Regions from separate parts of the Cohnella suwonensis genome, predicted to be linked through region 2. Evidence: riboswitches for the same ligand, from Rfam matches in the RefSeq annotation. Region 2 holds a riboswitch; each other region holds the start of a gene.
What was found. Region 2 has a riboswitch for cyclic di-GMP ahead of ACFPPD_RS07085 (transglutaminase-like domain-containing protein). Riboswitches for the same ligand answer to the same signal wherever they lie in the genome.

Region 1 (3,271 bases), on a different contig from region 2:
CTTCGTATTCTTCCTGACCGGACGGGCGGAAAGGCTGAAAGCCGGACGGCTGTTCGTCTCGATCTTGCCCGCTTTCGCTTGCGTAACCGCCGCTCTGACCAATCCGGGCAAGCTGTTCATGTCCCCGGTCGGCGGCTCCTTCCTGAGCCGGGAGTACGGGCCGCTGTTCTGGGTTCTCGTCCTTATCCAGTTCGCTTATTTCTTCTTGGCGCTCATGAACATGTTCCAAGCGCTCAAGACCGTCAATTCCGTTCATCAACGGAAGCAGCTCGCCCTTGCCCTGATCGGCATGTTCGTGCTGACGGGATTCGGACTGCTCGACGTCATCGTTAACGTGCTGCTGGCGCAATGGCTACCGGTCATACCGGGTTTTCTGGCGCTTGGCATCTTGCTATCCGACTTGTGCTTCGTCATCGCCATCTATCGCTTCGGCATGTTCGACATTTTGAGCATGGCCCAGCGGGATATTTTCGAACATATGACCACGGGAATCATCGTCGTGGACGATAACGATAAAATATTGGAAGTCAACAAAGGAACGTCCCCGTTCGTAAGGGCGTTCAAAGGCGAGACGTTCGAGATGGAGAAGTTTCTCGCCCCTCTTCAGGCGCAAGGCGAAGCGTACGAATTCCTCTATCGGTACATGAACCATCCGTACGAGAAAATGCAAATGGAGTTCTCGTTGCAGGAAAGCGCGGGAAGGCACGTATCGATCCAGATTTCCCCGGTATTGGACGACCGGAAATCGTTTCTGGGCCGCATCATCACGTTCCATGACGTCACGGAGTTGCGCAAGCTCGTCGTGGAGATGAACCGGAAGAACGAAGCGCTTCACGAACGCAATCTGGAGCTGATCACGATCCAGGAAGAACTGTTCAGGGTCAACCAGAAGCTGGAGCAGATGGCGATCACGGACGGCTTGACCGGCTGCTTCAACCGCAGGTACCTGATGCAACAGCTGGAACACGAAGTGCTGCTGAACATGAGATATCAAATTCCGTTCTCCATCTTCCTGTTCGACATCGACTTCTTCAAGCAGATCAACGACAAATACGGCCACCTCGTCGGTGACGAGGTCATCCGGAGCACGGCGGACGTCGTCAGGACGAAGCTGCGCCGCACCGATATTCTGGCGCGTTACGGCGGCGAGGAATTCACCGTGTATTTGCCACACACGAACCGCGAGCAAGCCGAGCTGTTGGCGGAGAGAATCATGCTCGCGGTCGGGGACAACCGGGTAGAGGCCGGCAACGAGCTCGTGAGCGTCACGATCAGCATGGGCGTGCTTGCGGAGTCGAGCGCGGATCTGCGATTCGACGATCCGAAGGAATACTTGCGAGATGTGTTTTCGAAAGCGGATTCGGCGTTGTACAAGGCAAAGAACGGCGGAAGAAACCGCGTCGTTCTAACGAATTGACGGCTTCGCCGCAACGGGCGAACGCCCCAAAACAGTGACGATAAATGGCGAAGTATGGTATAATCTTCGCAAACGCGCACTACTCGATAAATGGCAAACTTGCTGAAAGGCAAGGACGCAAAGCCACAGGGTCTAATGTTCTCGCGAACGATGACAGCCTGGCTGCCGAAAGTCCGAACGCGGATGGAGAAGGCGATCAGGCTGCTTCCTCAGGGGAGCCGCCTTTTTTTGTGCGAAACGCGATCGAAGGAAAGGGGTTTGGCGGATATGACGCAAGCCGGCGAAAAAGGAACGATGACCGAATTGGAAAAGGATTTGCTCCCGCTGAACGTCCTGCTTCATTGCAGAACCGTCGTCGAAAGCAAAAATTTCGTCACGACCGGAGTCATGACCCACTTGGAAGGCGAACTGTTCGAGATCGAATTACACGAATTCGAACAATTCGAGCTTGGGGAAACGGTGAAGCTGACGGTATACTCTCCTGCCGGCATTCAATCGATGCCATCGGTCGTCTTCGCGAAATACGAAGGCGCGATCGCGCTGCTGCAGCCGCCGGACGTGCAGAAGCGATTCAAAGAACGGCGCGAGCATCCCCGAGTGGAAATCAGCGGCAACGCGCAAATCGTGAAAGTGTTGAAGGCTTCAGGGGACGAGGCGATACCCGAACCGTTCGCGGAGCTGACGATTCACGACATCAGCATTACGGGCATCAGCTTCTCGGGTCCGGACGCGCCGCACTTCGCGACGAATTCCCGTCTGAAAGCGAAAGTCGAGATCGGCTTCGGATTCAATTGCGAGCTTGAAATCATGCGCCGCGAACGTCATGAAGAAAACCGGATGCACTGCGGAGCGAAGATGCAAGTGCTGGAGCCGGAGATGCTGCGGCCGTTGCGCGCGCTCATTCTTCGCCAGCAAGTCGAGAAGAACGCTCAAGCGCGGAGAGAACTCGGCAAGAAACGGACGTTCAACGGTTGATCGCTCCGATGACGTTCATGATACAATGGACGGCAACGGGGGAACGCGTAAATGGCAATAAAGAGCGTAATAAGCAAAGCGCCGGCGATCGTCGCTGCTTTCATGGCGGCCGCGCTGGGGTGGTCCGCATACCGGTACGGCATGTTTTTCTCGGCGGATTTCTACCGGATGGAAATCGCGATAAGTGCCGCCGCGACTCTATACGCGATTTGGCTTGCGAAGACGGCGAACGAGAAAGACGGAGGAAGCGCTTGGCGCGCTTGGCTTCCTTTCGGGTTGGCCGTCTTGTTCGCCTTGGAACTGGCTCTAGGTCCCGCGTCCGTCCTGGGGACGGAGGATGCCGCGCTTCGTTGGTTTGCTTACGGGTGCTGGACGCTGCTTGTGTCGGGAATCGTTCGCGCGGGCCGATCCGGCAAGGAAGCCGTCCAGCTGGCCATTCAGGCGACGGGGGCATGGCTTCTCGCCGGCGGGTGGGCCGGATGGTACGGAGGAATAACGTTTACCGATATCGTGCTGCGGTTCGACGACGCGGAGTTGTCGGCGACGGGAGCGAGGCTCGCGGGGTTTCTTCAATATCCGAACGCTTACGGCGCCGTGATGGCGGCGTTCTTGCTCATGCAGTTACAGTGTTGGGCTAGCGGGGGGAGGCTTCGCCGACTGGCGGCGGCGACGGCCGTACCTTACGGCGGAGCGCTGCTGCTAACGGAATCCAGGGGCGCGGTGGCGGCGTTCGCCATCGGCGCCGTTCTGGCATGGTTGCTACAGCCCGGGAAGGAAGGCAAAGCTCGCCTCTTGGCGGCCGGAGGCATCGCGGCGGCGGGAGCCGGCATCGCGACTCGCTTATCCTGGCAATGGATGAACGCGGCCGGAGAAGACGGA
Region 2 (3,271 bases):
GGCTCTAAATCCGGTTCGTACAACGCGACCAGCAAGACGATTACATGGACGGTAGGCGTCAACTATAATCTGAAGACGCTCGCGAATGCCGAGATGGTCGACGTACTGGAAGTCGGGCAAACGCTCGTAAGCGGTTCGGTTAAAGTGTACGGCATGAACATCGCGACGGGAGGAGGCACGTCGATAGGTTCGTTAGTAGACCCTTCCGAATATACGGTCAATGTAACAGGGCAGACATTAAGCGTCGAATTCAACAACGCGATTTCCTCTCCTTACTTCATCACGTTCGAAACGAATCTCGATAATCAAATTATCGGAACGACGGCTACGAATACGGCGAAGGTGAAGGACGGGGCGACCGACGTATCGAAAGATTTGACGGCATCCGTCACGATTCCTCAAGGCGGCATCTACGTCTCGAAGGACGGCGCGCAGGACGGCGAACTCATCCATTGGAAAGTGTTCATCAACAAAGGACAATCGACCGTAAGCAGCGCGAAAATCACTGATACGCCGACGGACAACCAAGTGTTGATCGACGATTCCTTCAAGCTTTACGCGACGAATGTCGCGGCAGATGGCACGTTAACGAAGGGCGCCGTCGTTCCGGCTTCGGAATACGCGCTGACGATTAACAGGGCAGCCGACGGTACGCAATCGTTCGTCTTGAGCTTTAACAATACGATTCATACCGCATATTTGCTGGAATACGACTCTTTGATCGCCGCCCTTAACAACGAAAACGTCGGTAACGCGGTCGAGTTTTCGGGCAACGGCGTTTCCACCGGAACGAAACAGACGGATAAGAACGTCAAAGTCGGCGTTTCTTCGGGTTCGGGCACGGGAAGCGGCGTGATAGGATCGCTGACGGTCACGAAAGTGGACCAAGCGGATCATGCCATCGTTCTGCCCGGGGCCACTTTTAAGCTCGAAAGACAAGTCGGCGCGACGCGAATCTTGATTAACACGTTGACGACTGACGCCAGCGGCGAAATCTTGTTCGATAAGCTTTTGTCGGGGCAGTATTACTTGAAGGAAACGGCGGCGCCCGCAGGGTACCAACTCGATGCGGCGGAGCATGCCGTCACCATCGACTCGACTCACCAATTCGTCACCTTGTCGTTGGAAAATACGAGAAACCCTGTCGTCCCGCCAGTAGTACCGCCGGTAATCCCGCCAGTCGTGCCACCGGTAGTGCCGCCAGTGGTTCCGCCAGTGGTTCCGCCAGTCGAGCCTCCGGTTGAACCGCCGGTCGAACCGCCGGTCGAACCTCCGGTTGAACCGCCGGTCAAGCCGCCGGTAAAACCGCCGGTCACGGATACGAAGAAGACACCGGAAGACAAGCCGACGACGGGTAAAGTCGAAGTGCCGGACGGAGGGAAACCCGTCGTCAAGGAAAAGCCGAAGAACGGTACCGTCACGGTCGATCCGAAAGGCAAATGGACATACACGCCGAAGAAGGGCTTCACCGGCAAAGACAAATTCGTCATCGCAGTGAAAGACAAGGACGGCAACGAGCAAGACACGTTCGTCGATATCGACGTGGACAAAGTGCCGCGCGGCGGCATAGACGGAGAAGGCGGCAAAACGCTGCCGAAGACCGGTGAAGCAAGCCCACTGCCTTTGCAGCTGGCGGGTCTCGCCCTTGTCATCGCCGGCGTCGGGTTCCTCTGGAAACGGCGCAAGCTGTCCAAATAAACAAAAACTAGTCTATTTTTCGCGAATCTAGTATAATCAAAACAAAGAAAGCCGAACACGATAACGGCAAACCTGTCGAAAGGCAGCGACGCAATGCTACAGGGCCTTCCCGATTTTCGGATGGCAGCCAGCTACCGAAATTCCGGGCTTTTTTTGCTTCATCGCACCGAATCCCCGATAACGGCAAACCTGTCGAAAGACAGCGACGCAAAGCTATAGGGCCTTCCCGCCTGAGGATGGCAGCCAGTTACCGAAAGGAGTTTTACCGTTGAAGAAAATAATTCCCTTATTGCTGGCGATCGCGCTGGCATTCTCAGCAGCTCCGGCGGCGTTGGCGGCCGAATCGATCGATGCTGCTTGGTTGGACGCTTCCGCCGCGAACAAAGGTACGGTCGGCATTACGCTCGGTTCCGACACGGATAAGTTAACGAAAGCGAAAGTCTCGAAAGACGGGCGTTCTTACACGTATACTGTATCGAAAGCCGATGCCGAACATCCGGTATGGCTTCCGCTTCAAATGGGGAACGGAACGTATACCGTCACGCTTCTGGAGAACGTCAAAGGAAACCAATATAAAGTGCTCCGCACCCAAAAGGTCGACGTGAAGCTCGACAATGCGACCGTCCCTTTCTTGAACGCGGTGCAGAACGTGAACTGGAAAAACGCGGAAGATGCGGTCGGTAAGGCGACGAAGCTCGTGAAGGGCGCGAAGACGAACGAGCAAAAGGCGAAAGCGATTCACGCCTTCTTGATCGGCGCCATTAAGTACGACAACGAACTCGCGAAGAGCGTTACCTCGGAATATATTCCGGATATCGACGGAACGCTGGCCTCGGGCAAGGCGATCTGTTACGGTTACGCTTCCTTGTACGCCGCGATGCTTCGCAGCCAAGGGATCCCGGCGAAGCTGGTCATGGGTACGACGAGTTACGTCAAAGGCTATCATGCGTGGAACGAAGTGTACTTGAACGGAAAATGGGTCGTCGTCGACGCTACGGTGGACGCAGGGCTGAAAAAAGCGGGCAAGCCGTTCAGTTTCGCGAAATCGGCTAAAGAGTACGCGGCCGAGAAAGTGTATTGAGAGGATAACGGAAAAAGCCGGACGCGAAGTACTCGCGTCCGGCTTTTTGCTCTTTCCGTCCTATCTTGCTAGCTAACCAGCTTCGCTTGCACGATCAGCCTGTGCGTCGGATTGACGAGCGGGTCGCACGTGATCAGCGTAAGCATCGCGAGATCCCCTTCGTTCTCCAGCACCGAGAGGTCGGTCGGCTCGACGACTTTGATACGGAATACGTCATATTCGTACGAACGGTCTCCGGCATCGATCCGAATGCGGTCGCCGACCTTGACTTCGTTCAAGCGGTTAAACAGCCGACCCTTCGTTCTCGCGCGATGGGCGGCGATCGCAGCGTTGCCCGGTTGGCCGATGGCGGCCGTCTCGGTCATATGGGCGGAGGCGTATTTCATGTTCGCCTTGGTGGCCCCTTCCAATATCGGCAGCTCGACGTCGATGCCCTCGATGGTCAGAACGCCGAGGGCGCCTTCCGTTTGTTTGTCTATGGCCGGGGGCGGC
Region 3 (3,271 bases), on a different contig from region 2:
GGATCGTCGAATTCGCGGACAGTACCGGAGCCGGGATGATTTCCGTCATTAATGGCGTAATCAGCGGCAAGGAATAAGTTAATTTGACGGTAATATCGTCTCCGTTTTTTCTGGTCGCCTGTCCCGGCGTGATCGTCACCTCTAAGTCGGAGGCGTCTCCCACGCGAAGATGATTTTTGGCGTAGTCCGCGATTTCCGCGTCCCCCTTGCCGAGTCCCCCCAGCCTAACCGCTTCCTGCGTCGTCATATTCAAGCTGGCGTAAGCGAACATGAGCCGTCCGATATCGACGACCCCGCAGATTAGCAGCAGCAATAGCGGGAGCAGCAGGGCGAATTCGACGAGCGACTGCCCTTTCTGTTCCTTGATCATCCCGCTCCCCATCCTCTCAACCACAAGCATACGGCGGATCCGCCCGCGATGGCGACGCCGTAAGGATACGCTCCCGAAGTCCAAACTCCATGGATGGCGGGCTTAACCCTGAGCCTTAGACACAGCAACACGTAACCGACGAATCGGATCCGGTCTCGGAAGCCGTTCTTGAACAGGACGATGCCCAGCGCGATCAATCCGCCGATCAACGCCATGTACACGGACGTCGCCGCGACGAACGCGGCCCCCTTAAGCGTTCCGACGAGCGCCAGAAGTTTCACGTCTCCCGCGCCCATTCCGCCGAGCATATAAGGAATAAGAAGGATCCCCAAGCCGAGCGCGAAGCCGAGCGACGAGAATGCGATACCCGCCCAGCCGTCCGCGAAAGCATGTATGCCGATTCCAGCCGCGAGCGCCGGGAAAACGACGGCGTTATAAATTTTCCTGTTCCTGAGATCGGTTACGACGCACGCGATTATCGCCATTAACAGAATTGCATTGGCCCACACGACGGTTCCTCCGTTTCGGGGATTAAAGAAGGCCATACGTTCTCGACGTATGGCCTTCCGGGCATCCGCAGACGCAGCCGCTTACGGGGTCGTCGTTGTCGTCGACGTCATTTGGGTTTTGGCGTCGCCGACCGTATCTTCCGCGTTATCGAACAAGGCGATAATGTGTCCGCGCAGAGCGATCAAAGCCGCTACGACCGCTACCGCGATTAGGCCAAGCACCAAGCCGTACTCCGTCATCCCTTGACCTTGCTCGTCTTTCACCAGTTGTTTGAATTTGTTCATCATTTTTAATTTCCTCCTAATAGTGGGTTTAATGGCTTTCTCGTTATTCAGAATTCATAAGTTTCACGCTTATCCCTCTCTGAATAACCTCCGCAAAGCTACTCTGTCGTCGCCTGGGACGCCAGAGGCGTGTTTGCTTGAAACACTGCCTTCTGTCCTAGCCTGACGCATGCACGTTCGAGCGTTCCCGCCGGGAGCTCCACGACGGAGCGCGTCCCCCGGAAAGCCGTTCCAAGCTTGCCGGGATCCAGCCGCAGCTGAATACCGACGATGCGATCCTCTTCGTCCAGATGAAGGACATCGATCGGATACTTCATGAAAAAAGAATGCACTCCCCGGCACGGTCGAATGTGCAAGCCGGACCCTTCCGATAGCGAACCCGTCAGCATAAGCCCTCTGAATCGCCGCGGGAAGGAATACGCCTCCGCGATTCGATGGCCGACGAGCTGTCCGCTCTCTTGAATGATCAGCTTCATTCGACTGAAATCCCCCCTCCATACGCAAAATAACCCACCTTTTCCCGAAAGGAGGGTTCATTAAAGAAACTCCCCTTCATCTTTCGGCAGCTGGCTGGCATCACGCTCTCGCGTTTTAGCCCCTATAGCTTTGCGTCGCCGACTTTCGTCGGCTTTGCCTTTATCGAGATTCAGCGGAGCGTGTCGTTCGCTGGTTCGATGTGTCTAATCATAAGCGGCGAAACGAAGTTCCTTGAATCCATCTAATTCCTCAATTTTCTGAATATTGCGTCATGCCGAACGGCACGGATCTTATCTAGTCCGAATGAACGAGTGCCGATAACTTAATAGGCTAATAGATCAATCTCCAATAAGTCGCAATGCTCTTGAACCGCTCGGCGTTCGACTTTTTCCTTCATGCGCGAGTCGAATGGAAGAATAAACCACGATTAGTTCTGGAAGCGCTTACCTGCATCTTGCGAACCATGATGCGCGCCATGTAAAAAAGGCTAGTCCCCGGCATCGGGACTAGTCTTTTTGTCGCGTATTCGGCGAAAGTCAAATTCGCTCGAGCGAAAGCTCGCCCGTTTCCGCCTTTTTCAGCACGATGATACCCTCGTAAGCTTCGCCTTCGGGAGTCTTGAATTTCAATTTGCCCGTCTTTCCTTTCTCGACGAGCGCCTTGACCATCGCGTCGGTTAACGTCCGGTCGAAGCTCTCTTTCCAGATGACGAAGCCGCACCCCGTCTTATAATGGCTGCAACCGTATCCCTTGCGTCCCATGAAAATATGGCCGCCGCACCCTGGACGCGGGCATACGCCGATCGTGCCGGGCTGTCCGCCCGCCGCTTCCGGCTTGGCGGCTGCCGCTTTGGCGTTCTTGCCGGGCGTCGCGGCGGATGACTTGGCGGCTGCCGCCTTGGAGGACTCCCGAGCCTTCTTCCGGTCGTCCGCCCCCTCCTTGCCTTTGCCGCCTTTCGCGGACGGCTCGGGCTTCGCGAACGCGTTCCTCGCCGCCGGCCGTTGAACGCTAACCTTGTCGATGATCAACCTCGTAAACCTTTTGACGTTGCCCATGAACGTGTCGGCCGACGCTTGTCCGCGCGAAATTTCCGTCAGCCTGCGCTCCCATTGGCCCGTCATCTCCGGCGACGTGAGCAGCTCGACGCCCGCTCCGCGGATGAGCTCGATCGCCGTCCGTCCCTTCGGCGTGATCATGATCTTCTTGCCTTGCATGTCGACGTAACCGACGTTCTTCAGCCGTTCGATCGTCGCCGCCCGCGTCGCCGGCGTACCGAGTCCGGAATCCTTCATCGCGTCGCGAAGCTCCTCGTCCTCGATCTGCTTGCCCGCGCTTTCCATCGCCTTCAGGAGCGTGCCTTCCGTATAGTGCTTCGGCGGCTGCGTTTCCTTCTCTTTCACTTCGACGTCGGAACAGACGACCGACCCGGCCGGATCGATCTCGAAATGCGCGTCCGTCTCCAGCGTCTCGTCTTCCGCCGATCCCGCTCCGTCTTCCTTGTCCTTGCCGCCGTCCTTGGAAGAGCCGGACGAAGACGGCTTGGACGACGGCGCATCCGCGGCGTAAATGACCTTCCACCCGAGCGATAGCAATTGCTTCACCGTCGTCTTGAACGTTTCCTTTTCCACCT

Region 1: linked by a shared signal. The riboswitch ahead of ACFPPD_RS07795 (PilZ domain-containing protein) and the one ahead of ACFPPD_RS07085 (transglutaminase-like domain-containing protein) in region 2 are both predicted to bind cyclic di-GMP.
Region 3: linked by a shared signal. The riboswitch ahead of ACFPPD_RS11415 (DUF192 domain-containing protein) and the one ahead of ACFPPD_RS07085 (transglutaminase-like domain-containing protein) in region 2 are both predicted to bind cyclic di-GMP.

What each region holds. Positions count from the first base shown of each region.
Region 1 is NZ_JBHSMH010000017.1:25,875-29,145, reverse strand. Features, by position in the region: gene ACFPPD_RS07800 (histidine kinase N-terminal 7TM domain-containing diguanylate cyclase) at 1-1,417, shown strand, start outside; cyclic di-GMP riboswitch class I at 1,500-1,587, shown strand; gene ACFPPD_RS07795 (PilZ domain-containing protein) at 1,685-2,392, shown strand; gene ACFPPD_RS07790 (O-antigen ligase family protein) at 2,444-3,271, shown strand, end outside.
Region 2 is NZ_JBHSMH010000014.1:1,793-5,063, reverse strand. Features, by position in the region: gene ACFPPD_RS07090 (collagen binding domain-containing protein) at 1-1,698, shown strand, start outside; cyclic di-GMP riboswitch class I at 1,754-1,837, shown strand; cyclic di-GMP riboswitch class I at 1,871-1,953, shown strand; gene ACFPPD_RS07085 (transglutaminase-like domain-containing protein) at 1,967-2,779, shown strand; gene ACFPPD_RS07080 (class D sortase) at 2,848-3,271, opposite strand, start outside.
Region 3 is NZ_JBHSMH010000030.1:100,911-104,181, reverse strand. Features, by position in the region: gene ACFPPD_RS11430 (TadE/TadG family type IV pilus assembly protein) at 1-370, opposite strand, end outside; gene ACFPPD_RS11425 (A24 family peptidase) at 367-879, opposite strand; gene ACFPPD_RS11420 (Flp family type IVb pilin) at 961-1,167, opposite strand; gene ACFPPD_RS11415 (DUF192 domain-containing protein) at 1,263-1,640, opposite strand; cyclic di-GMP riboswitch class I at 1,723-1,809, opposite strand; gene ACFPPD_RS11410 (type IA DNA topoisomerase) at 2,178-3,271, opposite strand, start outside.